DNA from 3 places in the Acinetobacter thermotolerans genome. Region 3 is predicted to be linked to each of the others. Evidence: predicted binding sites of a transcription regulator. Region 3 holds the regulator's gene; each other region holds the start of a gene.

Region 1 (4,295 bases), 1.4 Mb from region 3:
TGCATTCGTTTCACGAATCACTTCATCTTCAGGACGACGACCATCAACTTTGGTTGGGCCTTGAGGATGTAAGAAAGTTGGATTGATATATTCATGGTTCATCACAAGTAGACCATGTTCAGACACAGTCGGATCATAACGACCATTGGTCATGTTCAAGCCAAAAAAGCTCATGCCATCATGGCAATCGCCAGAGCGAAACTGAAAGCTTGGACCATTTGGAATATTGTTATCATCCCAGTCTGAATACGCAGGATTAATCGAATCACCAAGTGCGTATAGGACATTAGCCTCATAGCCGTCTGGTACAGTGACGATATCGTTTAAATTCTTAGCAACCGGGCTAAAGCTCAGTTTCTCAGGTTTTGCATCTGGGTTAAGGGCAGGTGGATTTGGCATTGTCTCAGTGGGTGGTAGAGTAGATTCATTATCATCATCGTTACCACAGCCTGTGAGAGAAGAGGCTAAAGCTAATGCGGCAGCTCCACTAGCAGTTTTAGCAATCAAGTCACGACGAGATACGGATATTTCTAAAATATCCCGAAAGTGTTGATTGTTAGAATTATTATTGTCTAATTCCTGATTTTCATCATATGGCAGGTAGTCTGTCATTTTTTTATTCCCATAACTAAGGTTTGGTTGTGTTTTAAAGTCAGGAATAAATTACTGGTTAAATATGACAGATCGGTGAAGCTAATATTACAAATTTATTAAACATAATATTGATTTTTATAGAAAAAATAAAGCAGCCAAGGCTGCTTCATAAGTTTTTTTCTTCTTGTATGTTCTTTTTCTTCTTATTCCTTTTTCTCTAAAGATGCCTTTTCTATGCATTTACCGGCTGCTAAACCTAATTCAAATAATAACCACATTGGCACCGCTAACATGATCATGGACAGGGCGTCTGGTGGTGTTACAAACATGGCAATAAAAAAGCATCCCACTATAATAAACCGTCTTTTTTCCACCAAAGTCTGTGTACTGACTATCCCAATCAGGATGAATAATAGGGTGATAATCGGGATTTCAAAAGTAAAACCAAACACTAAAAAAAGTTTAAGACAAAATGCCAGATAACTATTGATATCGGTCATCGGTGCTACGGTTTCTGGCGATACGCTGATAAAAAAATGAAGGATAGACGGCAAAGCGATTAAATAAGCAAAAGCAATACCTGTATAGAAAAGCGCAATACTGCTGATTAATAGGGGTAAAGCGAGTCTTTTTTCTTTTGTATATAACGCTGGCCGAATAAAGGTCCAGAGTTGATATAGGATAAATGGCATTGCAATAAACAAAGCAATGAAAAAGTTTAATTTAAAGGGTGCCATGAATGTCGCAGTTACATCGGTTGCAATCATGGTGGAACTTACAGGTAACTGAGCACGCAAAGGCTCTGATAAAAGCTGATAAGTTTCCGATGCGAAAGGCAATAAGCATAAAAATAGCACTAATAATACACTTACAATTTTGAAAAGGTGTTTTCTTAAAATCACCAAGTGTTTCGAAATCGGCATTTCTTCTAACTGGATTGATTGCGCATCCTTATTCATTTGGGTCGAAGGTAAAATACTCATACAGCCACCTTTATATCAGTATAATTTTTTTCTTGTTTTGCTACCTTATCCAGTTGGGTTGGCGGTAGATATATTGGCGAAACAGGTTGGGTGATGAATTGATAAGTACGTTCGTTGTTTAATATCGGTTTTTCAGAACTTTTAAACGTTGGCTGAATAACGCTGTTCGTATTCGCTAGTTGTGCCTGCATTTTTGATTCTAATTCCTGAATACGATTTAGCTCAGTTTGCATTTGCTCACGCAGTTCTGACAGTCTTAATTCACGGTCTAGATCATTTTGTATATTGCTAGCGATCCTTTTGAATTTGGCCGACCATTTACCGATGAAACGTGCTGCTTCAGGCAGTTTATCTGGTCCAAGAACGAGAAGCGCAATGATGCCAAAGACCAGGAGCTCAGTCATTCCAATATTGAGCATAGCGATACCTTAATTCTTGATTGAAGTCTCACTCGCTTTAACTTCAGCATCAATCGTACGGGAATGTTGAAGTTGAGCTATTTCGGTTTCTTCTTCACGAACTGATTTCTTGAAGTCCTTGATTGCACCGCCTACATCTTTTCCTAGATTTTTTAGTTTGGAAGTACCAAAAAGTAAAATCACGACGATTGCAAAAATCAATACATGCCAGATAGATAGTCCTGCCATTTCTTTATTCCTTATTGAATAGATTTAGATTGACGGACTTATATCAACATTAAAAAATGACAAAACCATGAAACTTTGATGTCAATTTAATGACAGGGACAGAAAAGGTAAATTTACAATTACGTGTGATTGGAATATATATTTAAGCAGCTTTCTTTAAACTCAAATTATGTAGTCATAGGCTTAAACGGGATTCGAGTTATTTAATATTTTTGTAATATTTTCTTAATAATACTGACATATTCGAAATCAATACTGGCTCCAAAAGAGACGTGGTGATCCTCATCACTACAGCATTTAAAAACGACGATAAGTCTTTATTGGAGCAAAAATGAAAAAAACTGCTATCGCACTTACCATTGGGGCAAGCATTTTAACACCTATGATTGCGTCAGCTGCAGACGTTAAATTATATGGGCGAGCACATGTCTCTCTCGACTACTTAGAGGATGGTCAAGACTACCAGGAAGTTGGACTATCCTCTAACTCATCACGTTTAGGTTTTAAAGTTGAACAAAAAATTAATGATGATTTAAATGTTTTTGCACAAATTGAACAGGAAATCAGTTTCGCGAGTGGTGATCAAGACTCAAAAGCCATTAATTTTTCTACACGCGATACTTTCGTAGGGCTTAAAAATGATCAATACGGTCAACTACGTGTAGGTCGATTTGATAGTCCATTTAAAACTGCACGTAGTCCAGTCAATCAATTTGGCGATATGATCGGCGATATTCGGAATGTAACGCGTGTTGGCGACTTAAAATTCGATGAGCGCAATGAAAATACACTGGAATATAAATCACCCAAATTTGCAAATGGCTTTAATGTACTCGCTGCAATTTCTATGAACAGTGGTAAAGAAAATTCCAAGGATGCAGATGGATCTGGTAAAGACGATAGCAAAGCATATGACCTTGCGCTGACCTATAAAAAAGATCGCATTGACTTTGCAGCCGCTTACCAGAATTTCGGTAAAAATTCAGCCAATACAGCAGCACCTACAGAAGAGACGAACTCGGGGCGCGATGCATTTCGTATCGCAGGTTCTTATCAATTCACTGAAAGTTTAAACTTGGGTGCCTTATATCAAAAAGCGCAGTTTGATGATTCAGATCGCGGTCTAGATGCACAAGTTTGGGGAGTTTCAGGTGAATATAAATTCACACCTAAAACACTGCTACGCACTGAGTATTTTTACCGGGATGTCGACAGAGAGGATGCGAACACGAGTTTAATCGCCTTAGGCGTGGAACACAAACTTGATCCTGCTCTACGCTTATACGGTAATGTCGCAACCACTCTGAATGATAAAAATGCCAACTTAACCCCTTGGAAAGAAGGCCGAAGTTTAGGTAATGGCGTTAGTGGATTAGCAGGTCAAGATGCTCTCGCGCTATCACTGGGTATGCGCTACGATTTCTAATCAACAAACACTGATATAAAAGGATACCCATCTAAGGTGTCCTTTTTTTATTTAATTGATCATGGCATTGGGTATGTTCTTAGGTAGCCTTGTACCGGACATAGCGGCTAGTAAAACTGCATCTGATGATTTGATTTACTATCACATTATTTTCTGTACTACAGACTCAAAACACAACCCAATATTTTGAAAATATTGATTATTTATAATTAATTTCTTGCTGTAATAACTTTCATAAAACTTTAATAAATCTGCAACCTGCTTGTCATATTCAAAAATCAAAATGTTGGTATCGAAACAAGTAACACGCTAAAGGCGTAGCTAAATATAAAGAGAGATACTAAATGCGTTTAACAACAGCAATGACAACAGTGGCATTAATGGGAACTGTAGCGGCATGTGCAGCGAATGCCGCACGCGATACGATCCAGATTGCAGGTTCTTCAACTGTCTTACCTTATGCCAGTATCGTGGCTGAAGAATTTGGCAACACATTCCCACAGTTTAAAGCCCCAGTAGTCGGTTCAGGTGGTTCATCTGCAGGCTTAAAGCAGTTCTGTCGTGGTGTGGGTGATAACACGATTGATATTGCCAATGCTTCCCGCCAGATCAAAAGTGCCGAACTCGCCGAATGTAAGAAAAATG
Region 2 (4,295 bases), 720 kb from region 3:
GTAAATCGCCAGCTGACCGGCATTCACGATACCCATGGTCAGACCTTGCTGGATACCGTAGTACAGGAATACTGCATGGATCGCTTCACGGACTGGCTCATTCCCGCGGAATGAGAAGGATACATTCGAGATACCGCCAGAGATCATGGCATTTGGCAGGTTCTGTTTGATCCATCCAGTGGCTTCGATAAAGTCCACGGCATAGTTGTTGTGTTCTTCGATACCAGTTGCCACCGCAAACACGTTCGGGTCAAAGATGATGTCTTCAGAAGGGAAGCCGACTTCATTCACCAGAATGTCATAGGAACGTTTACAGATCGATTTTTTACGTTCAGCAGTATCTGCCTGACCGTCTTCATCAAAGGCCATGACGATCACGGCAGCACCGTACTGACGGCACAAGCGGGCACGTTCAACAAACTCGTCATAACCTTCTTTCAGGGAAATCGAGTTCACAACGGCTTTACCCTGCACGCATTTCAGGCCAGCTTCGATAATGTCCCATTTAGACGAATCCAGCATGATTGGCACACGCGAGATATCTGGCTCAGAGGCGATCAGGTTCAGGAAGTGAACCATTGCCCCTTGAGAATCCAGCATACCTTCATCCATGTTGATGTCGATGATCTGTGCACCGGCTTCAACCTGCTGACGGGCAACGTCCAAAGCTTCAGTGAAGTTTTCTTCTTTGATCAGACGCAGGAATTTTTTCGAACCGGTGACGTTGGTACGTTCACCGACGTTTACGAATAATGAATCTTTGGTGATGTTAAATGGTTCCAAACCACTTAAGCGGCATGCTGGCTCAATTTCTGGCACTTTACGTGGTGCAATACCTTCAACCGCTTGAGCAATGGCACGGATGTGATCCGGAGTGGTACCACAACAACCACCGGTAATGTTGATCAGACCGCTTTCAGCGAATTCTTTGATGAAAGCAGCAGTCTGTTCTGGCGTTTCATCATAACCACCAAACGCATTTGGTAGGCCAGCATTCGGGTGTGCAGAAACAAAGGTATCTGCGACATCAGACACAGTTTTGACGTGTGGACGCATGGCATCGGCACCAAGTGCACAGTTAAAGCCGATTGATAGTGGTTCCGCATGACGTACCGAGTTCCAGAATGCTTCTGCAGTTTGACCAGTTAAAGTACGGCCAGACGCATCAGTAATGGTACCGGAAATCATGATTGGCAATTCAGTACCCAGTTCCTTGAACACTTCTTTGACTGCAAAGATCGCAGCCTTGGCATTCAGGGTATCGAAGACGGTTTCGATCAGGATGATATCGGCACCGCCTTCAATCAACGCCTTGGTCGATTCCATGTAATTCACTTTCAGTTCGTCAAAAGTGATATTACGGAAGGCTGGGTCGTTCACATTCGGTGAAATTGATGTGGTGCGTGATGTTGGCCCAATCACACCTGCCACGAAACGTGGTTTTTCCGGTGTTGAATATTTGGCACAAGCTTCTTTGGCCAGACGCGCAGCTTCACGGTTAATTTCCGGAACCAGATCTTCCATGTGATAGTCAGACATGGAAACGCGGGTACCATTGAAGGAGTTGGTTTCAATGATGTCGGCACCGGCTTCAAGGTAGGCTTCGTGAATGCCTTGAATAATCTGTGGCTGGGTCAGTACCAATAAGTCGTTATTGCCTTTAAGGTCGTATGCCCAATCAGCAAAACGCTCACCACGATAATCGGCTTCTTCCAATTTATGGCGTTGGATCATGGTACCCATCGCACCATCGATAATTAAAATTCTCTTGGCAAGAAGTTCTTTTAGGGTGGCAAGTGTGGACATTCAAACTTTCTCAGTAAGCATCAAAAAACGGCAATAATCTTAACAGATTAGTGGACAGTTTGCTGTAGCTGTTCTTCAGAATGCTGGATATGTCTGATATGAAATTTTGATAAGCAGTTTAGGTATGGGATAGAAGACTGAAATCAGATAGAAAACTCAAAAAAGCGATGGCCAGATTAACAAGCTGAACTGAACAGAAAAATGTAAGCGGGTTTCATCAAACAGTCATCTTTGCCGGGCAATATTTAGGCAAGCAGAAACGAAATGGTTCTGTGACAGGCTGAACTTTAGCCGCTTATATAGCTCAAAACCTATAAAAACTGGTACATTAGAAAAGGATGAATGTTCACAAGTAATTGATTAATAAAATTTAAAAATAAAATTTTTTGTAAAAATTTTAGGATCAATGGCAGTTATAAAGTCTAAAAAATTACTGTCGCTGGCAGGTCATTGTCATATAATTGTCACAATTTAATTGAACAATATGGGGATTCTAGAATCCTCTATTCCTGCTTGCATGAATTCTAATCAAACTCCCTTAGAATCAGCACAAGGAACGTCTTCAAATCAAGCGAAGAACGTACATGTGCCGACACCGAAGTTTTTTATGCCGGTGTTCCTGACTCTAATCATTTCGACGCTGATCTATATCGGCTTTCAATTGACTTCCGATATTGCACATGTCCCTGCGGTACAGATGGGGTCATTGATCCTTTTAGGCACAGCATTATTGATTGCGCTGGGCTTTGAATTTGTAAACGGTTTCCACGATACCGCCAATGCAGTGGCGACTGTGATTTATACCAATGCCTTGTCTGCACCTGTGGCCGTGATGTGGGCAGGTTTCTGTAATTTCATGGGGGTAATGGTCGCAAGCGGCGCGGTTGCCTATGGGATTATCGCACTGCTGCCGGTGGAGCTGATCATGAATGTTGGCACCGGTGCCGGTTTCGCTATGGTCTTTTCCATGCTAATTGCGGCAATTCTCTGGAACTTGGGCACTTGGTTCCTTGGTATACCAGCTTCCAGTTCGCATACCCTAATCGGTTCGATTCTGGGTGTTGGTATTATGAACTACCTGCTGAATGCGGGTAGTGGTGCTTCTGGTGTCGATGTTGAGCAGGTGATCAAGGTTGGTAAAGCCTTACTGTTCTCACCACTGATCGGTTTTGTCTTTGCCAGCATTCTGTTCCTGCTGGTGAAAAAAATCTTCAAACGCCAACTTGAACTGTTTAAGCCACCTGAAGGTAACAAGCCACCACCACCGCTAATCCGTGCCATTCTGATCTTTACCTGTACTGGTGTCAGCTTTGCGCATGGTTCAAACGACGGTCAAAAAGGTATGGGTCTGATCATGTTGATCCTGATCGGCTGTGTGCCGCTAGCTTACTCACTAAACAAGAATCTGGATGCCCAACATATCCAGTCTTTCGGTCAGCTGTCTGCACAAACGGCTGATGCGATCTATCCGAAACATGAGAATATTCCGGATGAGAAAGCCCGTGCCATCATCACAACTTACATTCAAACAAAAGAACTGAATGCTGAAGTGGTACCCGCACTGGCAAGCCTGACCGATCACTTGGGTGATAAAGTCGGTAGCTACAGTAACATCAAGGATGTGCCAGAAGCTCAAGTTTCAGAATTCCGTAATGATATGTACCTGAGCACTACAGCATTTAAACGTCTGGAAAAAGCCGAAGCTTTACCTGCGATGACGGCTACACAGGAAAAAACAGTGGATGAATACCGCGACAATCTGGATTCCTTCCTGCAATACATTCCAACTTGGGTGAAAGTGGCAACTGCATTAGCATTGGGTCTTGGTACCATGGTGGGTTGGAAACGTATCGTGGTGACGGTTGGTGAGCGTATCGGTAAAGAGCACATGACTTATGGTCAGGGCATGTCTGCCGAGCTAGTTGCTATGTCTACAATCGCTGCTGCAGATGGTTTTGGTATGCCGGTATCAACCACACACGTTTTAAACTCTGCTGTTGCAGGTACCATGGTAGCGAATAAATCCGGTCTGAACTTTAAAATGGTGAAATCGATCCTATCGGCTTGGGTGTTTACATTACCTGCAACGATCTGTTTATCCGGTGCACTGTACTGGTTGTTGTTAAAAGTTTTCTAAAAAAGATCTGTTGTAAAAAAACGCTGCTAAGGCAGCGTTTTTTATGGGTGTTTTTAAAGTCCTCTCCCTTGCACAGCAGTACTGCTCATTTCCTAAAAGGAGAGAGGAGAAAATACATTATTAAATTTATAGAGGAAACTCCCGCTCCCTGAGCGAAATTAAAGCACTGCTTTAAACGAAGCGCAAGAGAGGGCTGGGTGAGAGTAATAAGAAGACCAAGAGTACTTTAATAAAAGAATTAATAGCTAATTTCAACTCAATATAAAATGAGTATTGCTTAGCTTTACTTTTGAAAGATCAAAAGTAACAAAAATCTTTTGTTAGGCTGATGATACTTCCATATATCACAGCC
Region 3 (4,295 bases):
TAAAGTTCTGCGCTGATTTTTCCGGATGCATCCCTAGACTACGGATACTGTCATTCATTTTCGCCGCATTGGCGATATTGGTCCGGATGCCGCCCGGATGGACACACAGCGCACTCACGCCACCGTTTTCCATATCCAGTTCCTGACGTAGCGATTCGGTAAAGCCACGTACCGCAAACTTGGTGGCGTTATAACCCGATTGTGTCGGCTGCGCAGTCAGGCCAAACAGACTGGAAATATTGATGATATGTCCCTCGCCCGTTTTCTTGATCAGCGGCAGGAATTCCTTGGTCCCATAGACGACACCCCAGAAATTAATCCCGACAATCCATTCCAGCTCGTCATAGCTGGCGCCTTCCACGGTAGAACCCAGTGCCACGCCCGCATTGTTAAAGATCATGTTCACGCTGCCATGATCTTTCTCGACTTCAGCTGCCCAGGCACGCATTTCTTCCAGATTCGCCACATTGACCTTTTTGCTGGTGACACGGACATTGGCATCTTTGAGCAACTCAACGGTTTTAGCCAAACCTTCTTCATTGACATCGCTTAATGCCAGATGACAACCCTGTTTTGCCAGTAACACGGCCAACTGCTGGCCGATCCCAGACCCTGCCCCGGTAATCGCAGCAACTTTATTATTAAAATTTTTCATGGTTTTCCCTTATGAATGACACTGCCCGCGCGGACAGTATTTCTGGTTCTGTCGTGCTTCATGCAGCAATTCTCCCCAATATAGTTTTGACAATACTCATTGTCAATAAACCTTGCTTGTCTATTCGGGCCAAGATGATTTGGTTAGTCTGAGCATAGGTACAATGGCAATTTATTGATAAGATATTCAAAATTTTGGTGTAAATGAGCCTGTTCATCCTATGACACAGTCAGCAACTTCTGAGAAAAAACAACAAAAAACAGCAGCCAAAGAACGCCAGTTTAAGGGTTTGTCCATGGCGGAGCGTCAACAGGCACGCCGAGAGAAGCTGATTGAAGCCGGTATTCAGGCTTATGGTACGCATGGCTTTTTTTCCGTAACGGTCAAAGATATCTGTAATGAAGCCAAGCTGACCGAACGCTATTTCTATGAATCGTTCAAGAAAAGCGAGCATCTGTTCCAGACCATTTTCCTGAAACTGATCGATGAACTGCAGCAAAATGTCATGCAGGCGATGATGCGGGCCTCCTCCGATCCGAAAAAAATGATTGAAGCCGGTTTGACTGCCCTGCTGACTACGCTACGCGATAATCCACGTATGGCGCGGATTATTTATATCGATGCCATGCTGGTGCAGGAACTGCATAATCAGGCCACCATTCATGAAACCATGAGCCGTTTTGACCGCATGATTCAGGCTTTTGTGATGCTGATGATGCCCAACCTAAGCCGTTCCGAACAGGAAATTTCTCTGGTCTCTACCGGCCTGAATGGCTACGTGACCCAGATCGCGATTCGCTGGGTCATGAGTGGTTTTAAACAGTCGATGGAAGAAGTGCTGTCTTCATGCAGTATTGTGTTCCTGACCCTGTTTGAAACCTTTGCCGAGAAAAAGTAGAGGATTTTAAATAGCCAAATGACATGATTTCAGCTGTTTAAAAATGATATTTGGTCGAGTACGGATTGTTTTTAATTGTCACAATTCTTTGCGAAATCTGGGAAGCTGCCCTTTCTGCAATGATACTGTCATAATTAATCTTTGTAATAAGGCTTGTCATAAATATAAAACGGTCCACCGTTAACTGATAGGGTATTGCGTTGTGAAAGATGACTACATTTTAATCGTCGATGATGAGCTTCCAATTCGTGAAATGATCCATACTGCCCTGGATATGGCAGGCTTTAATTGTCTGGAGGCAGAAGATGCCAAGCAGGCCCATCAAATGATTGTGGATCAGCGTCCGGCACTTATCCTGTTAGACTGGATGATGCCCGGTGGCGTCAGTGGTGTCGATCTGTGCCGCCGGCTGAAACGTGATGAAAGCCTGTCGGAAATTCCGGTGATTATGCTCACCGCACGTGGTGAAGAAGATCATAAGGTGCAAGGTCTGGATGCCGGTGCCGATGACTACATGACCAAGCCATTTTCCACCCGTGAACTGGTCTCTCGGATCAAAGCTGTGCTGCGTCGTACCAATGGCCTGAGCAATGACAAGAATATTGATGCCAACGGCCTGGTGCTGGACCCGGTCAGCCAGCGCGTCAGCTTTGGTGACACCCTTCTGGATATGGGACCGACCGAATATCGCCTGCTGGCCTTCTTTATGACCCATCCGGAACGTGCCTATACCCGTGCCCAGCTGCTGGATCAGGTGTGGGGCGGTAGCGTCTATATTGAAGACCGGACCATTGACGTACATATCCGTCGCCTGCGCAAGGTACTGGAACCGTATGGGGCTGACCGTTATGTACAGACCGTACGTGGTACCGGTTACCGTTTCTCTACCCGTGCCGATGTTGCCCTCGGCTAATCTGACTTAGGTAAATCCTGCTTTATGTATAAACCCTACCCTGTTCCTGAAATGGCCCGTGGACACAAGATGCCTCGCTCCAACAGCCTCTGGGATTTTGCCAAGCAGGATTTACGTCTACTGGCTGGTTTTCTGCTGATCGGCAGCCTAATCGGGTTCGGGATCGGCTATTTCTGGGTCTGTATCGTGCTGGCTTTTGTAGCTTTTTTTGCCACGCAGATCCGTTCCTTGTATCTGGTCAATGACTGGATTTCCAACCGTCCATATGATGTACCACCCAAGATCAATGGCATCTGGGGTGCCTTGTTGTTTAACGTCTATCAGGCTCAACGACAGGAACGCATTGTTCAGGCAGAAATGGTGGAACTGATTGATCGTGCCCAATCTTCACTGGTTGCACTTCAGGAAGCAGTAATTCTGATTGATGATAAGCAGCAGATTGAATGGTGGAATCCCGCTGCAGAGCGTCTGCTGGGTCTCAAAGCAGAAGACAAAGGTTGCAATATCCTGACACTGCTCTCTCAACCGGAATTTATTGAATACTACCATCATATAGATGATGCTCCGGATGGCCTGAAAATGCAGTCTCCGGTTGTGGAAGACCATTATGTGCAGATCAAGATGACCCGTTTTGGTGGCGAAAGCCGCCTGCTGGTCGCTTATGACGTGACCCGGATGCATAATCTGGAGCAGATGCGTAAGGACTTTGTCGACAACATTTCCCACGAACTGCGTACCCCGCTGACCGTACTCAGCGGCTATATCGAAACCTTTACCGATCAGGAAGATATCAGTCCACGCTGGAAACGCGCCTTTGACCAGATGCAGTCCCAGACCCGGCGTATGAATGCACTGGTGAATGACCTGCTGCTGCTGTCGCGCCTGGAAAATGACAAAAATCTGGCCAAGAACCAGATCATCGACATGCCGAGCCTGATGAACCAGCTGTTTGATGATGCCCAGGCCTATAACGTGGACTATGGCCATACCCTGAATCTGGATATCGACAGCCACTGCGACCTGATTGGCTCGGATATGGAAATTGCCAGTGCCTTCAGTAACCTGATTACCAATGCGATTAAATATACCCCGAAAGGTGGTACCGTAACCATGGGCTGGCATGATGATGGTGAATCTGCCTATTTTGTGGTACAGGATACCGGGATCGGAATCAATACCAAACACCTGCCCCGTCTGACCGAACGTTTCTACCGGGTGGATTCTGACCGGAGCCGCCGTACCGGGGGTACTGGGCTGGGACTTGCGATTGTAAAACACGTGCTGATGCAGCATCAGGCCCAACTGGTGATTGAATCCAAGGAAAATGAAGGCTCGACCTTTAAAGTCATTTTCCCCAAAGAACGACTCAGTTTCCCGGATTAATTCAAAAGCGATTTAAATCAAAAGGTGCCTTTAAGCACCTTTCTTTTCGGAAAATTTTTAACGTAAAACTTCTTCTTTAGACATCGCCCGGAAATAGGCTGGGCGATGGGAAAGTCTATCCAGATAAGCCTCAATCGCCGGATAACGCTTGCCGGTACGCGTCAATATTGCTTCCAGTGGAAAACTCATCTGGATATCGGCAAAGCTGAAACGGCCAGCAAAATATTCATGCTCACTCAGGTAATCTTCCAGATAGTGAATATGCTCTCGAAGGCGGGGCTGGATAAACTGCTTTTTTACCCCGCTGGTAATTTGTCTTGCAAATGGTCGGAACAGAAAAGGGGCATGTTTCTCGACTGAGTTCATTACCAACTGCATGACCAGAAGTGGCATCAGTGAACCTTCAGAATAATGCATCCAGTAACGGTATTGCTGTCTGGCTGCTG

Evidence for each region. The regulator PhoB, encoded in region 3, activates phosphate uptake and scavenging genes when phosphate is short. The targets are predictions, from matches to a motif close to TGTCATNAANCTGTCATAA.
Region 1: the regulator PhoB is predicted to act here: its motif matches at 2,301-2,319, upstream of ABEF84_RS07725 (porin).
Region 2: the regulator PhoB is predicted to act here: its motif matches at 2,258-2,276, upstream of ABEF84_RS04460 (inorganic phosphate transporter).

Annotation. Positions count from the first base shown of each region.
Region 1 is NZ_CP156795.1:1,548,269-1,552,563, reverse strand. Features, by position in the region: gene ABEF84_RS07745 (PhoX family phosphatase) at 1-612, opposite strand, end outside; gene tatC (twin-arginine translocase subunit TatC) at 798-1,577, opposite strand; gene tatB (Sec-independent protein translocase protein TatB) at 1,574-1,996, opposite strand; gene tatA (Sec-independent protein translocase subunit TatA) at 2,006-2,224, opposite strand; gene ABEF84_RS07725 (porin) at 2,556-3,650, shown strand; gene ABEF84_RS07720 (substrate-binding domain-containing protein) at 3,995-4,295, shown strand, end outside.
Region 2 is NZ_CP156795.1:887,490-891,784, forward strand. Features, by position in the region: gene metH (methionine synthase) at 1-1,806, opposite strand, end outside; gene ABEF84_RS04460 (inorganic phosphate transporter) at 2,324-3,943, shown strand.
Region 3 is NZ_CP156795.1:170,603-174,897, reverse strand. Features, by position in the region: gene ABEF84_RS00845 (SDR family NAD(P)-dependent oxidoreductase) at 1-655, opposite strand, end outside; gene ABEF84_RS00840 (TetR/AcrR family transcriptional regulator) at 876-1,553, shown strand; gene phoB (phosphate regulon transcriptional regulator PhoB) at 1,756-2,466, shown strand; gene phoR (phosphate regulon sensor histidine kinase PhoR) at 2,491-3,849, shown strand; gene ABEF84_RS00825 (glutathione S-transferase) at 3,907-4,295, opposite strand, start outside.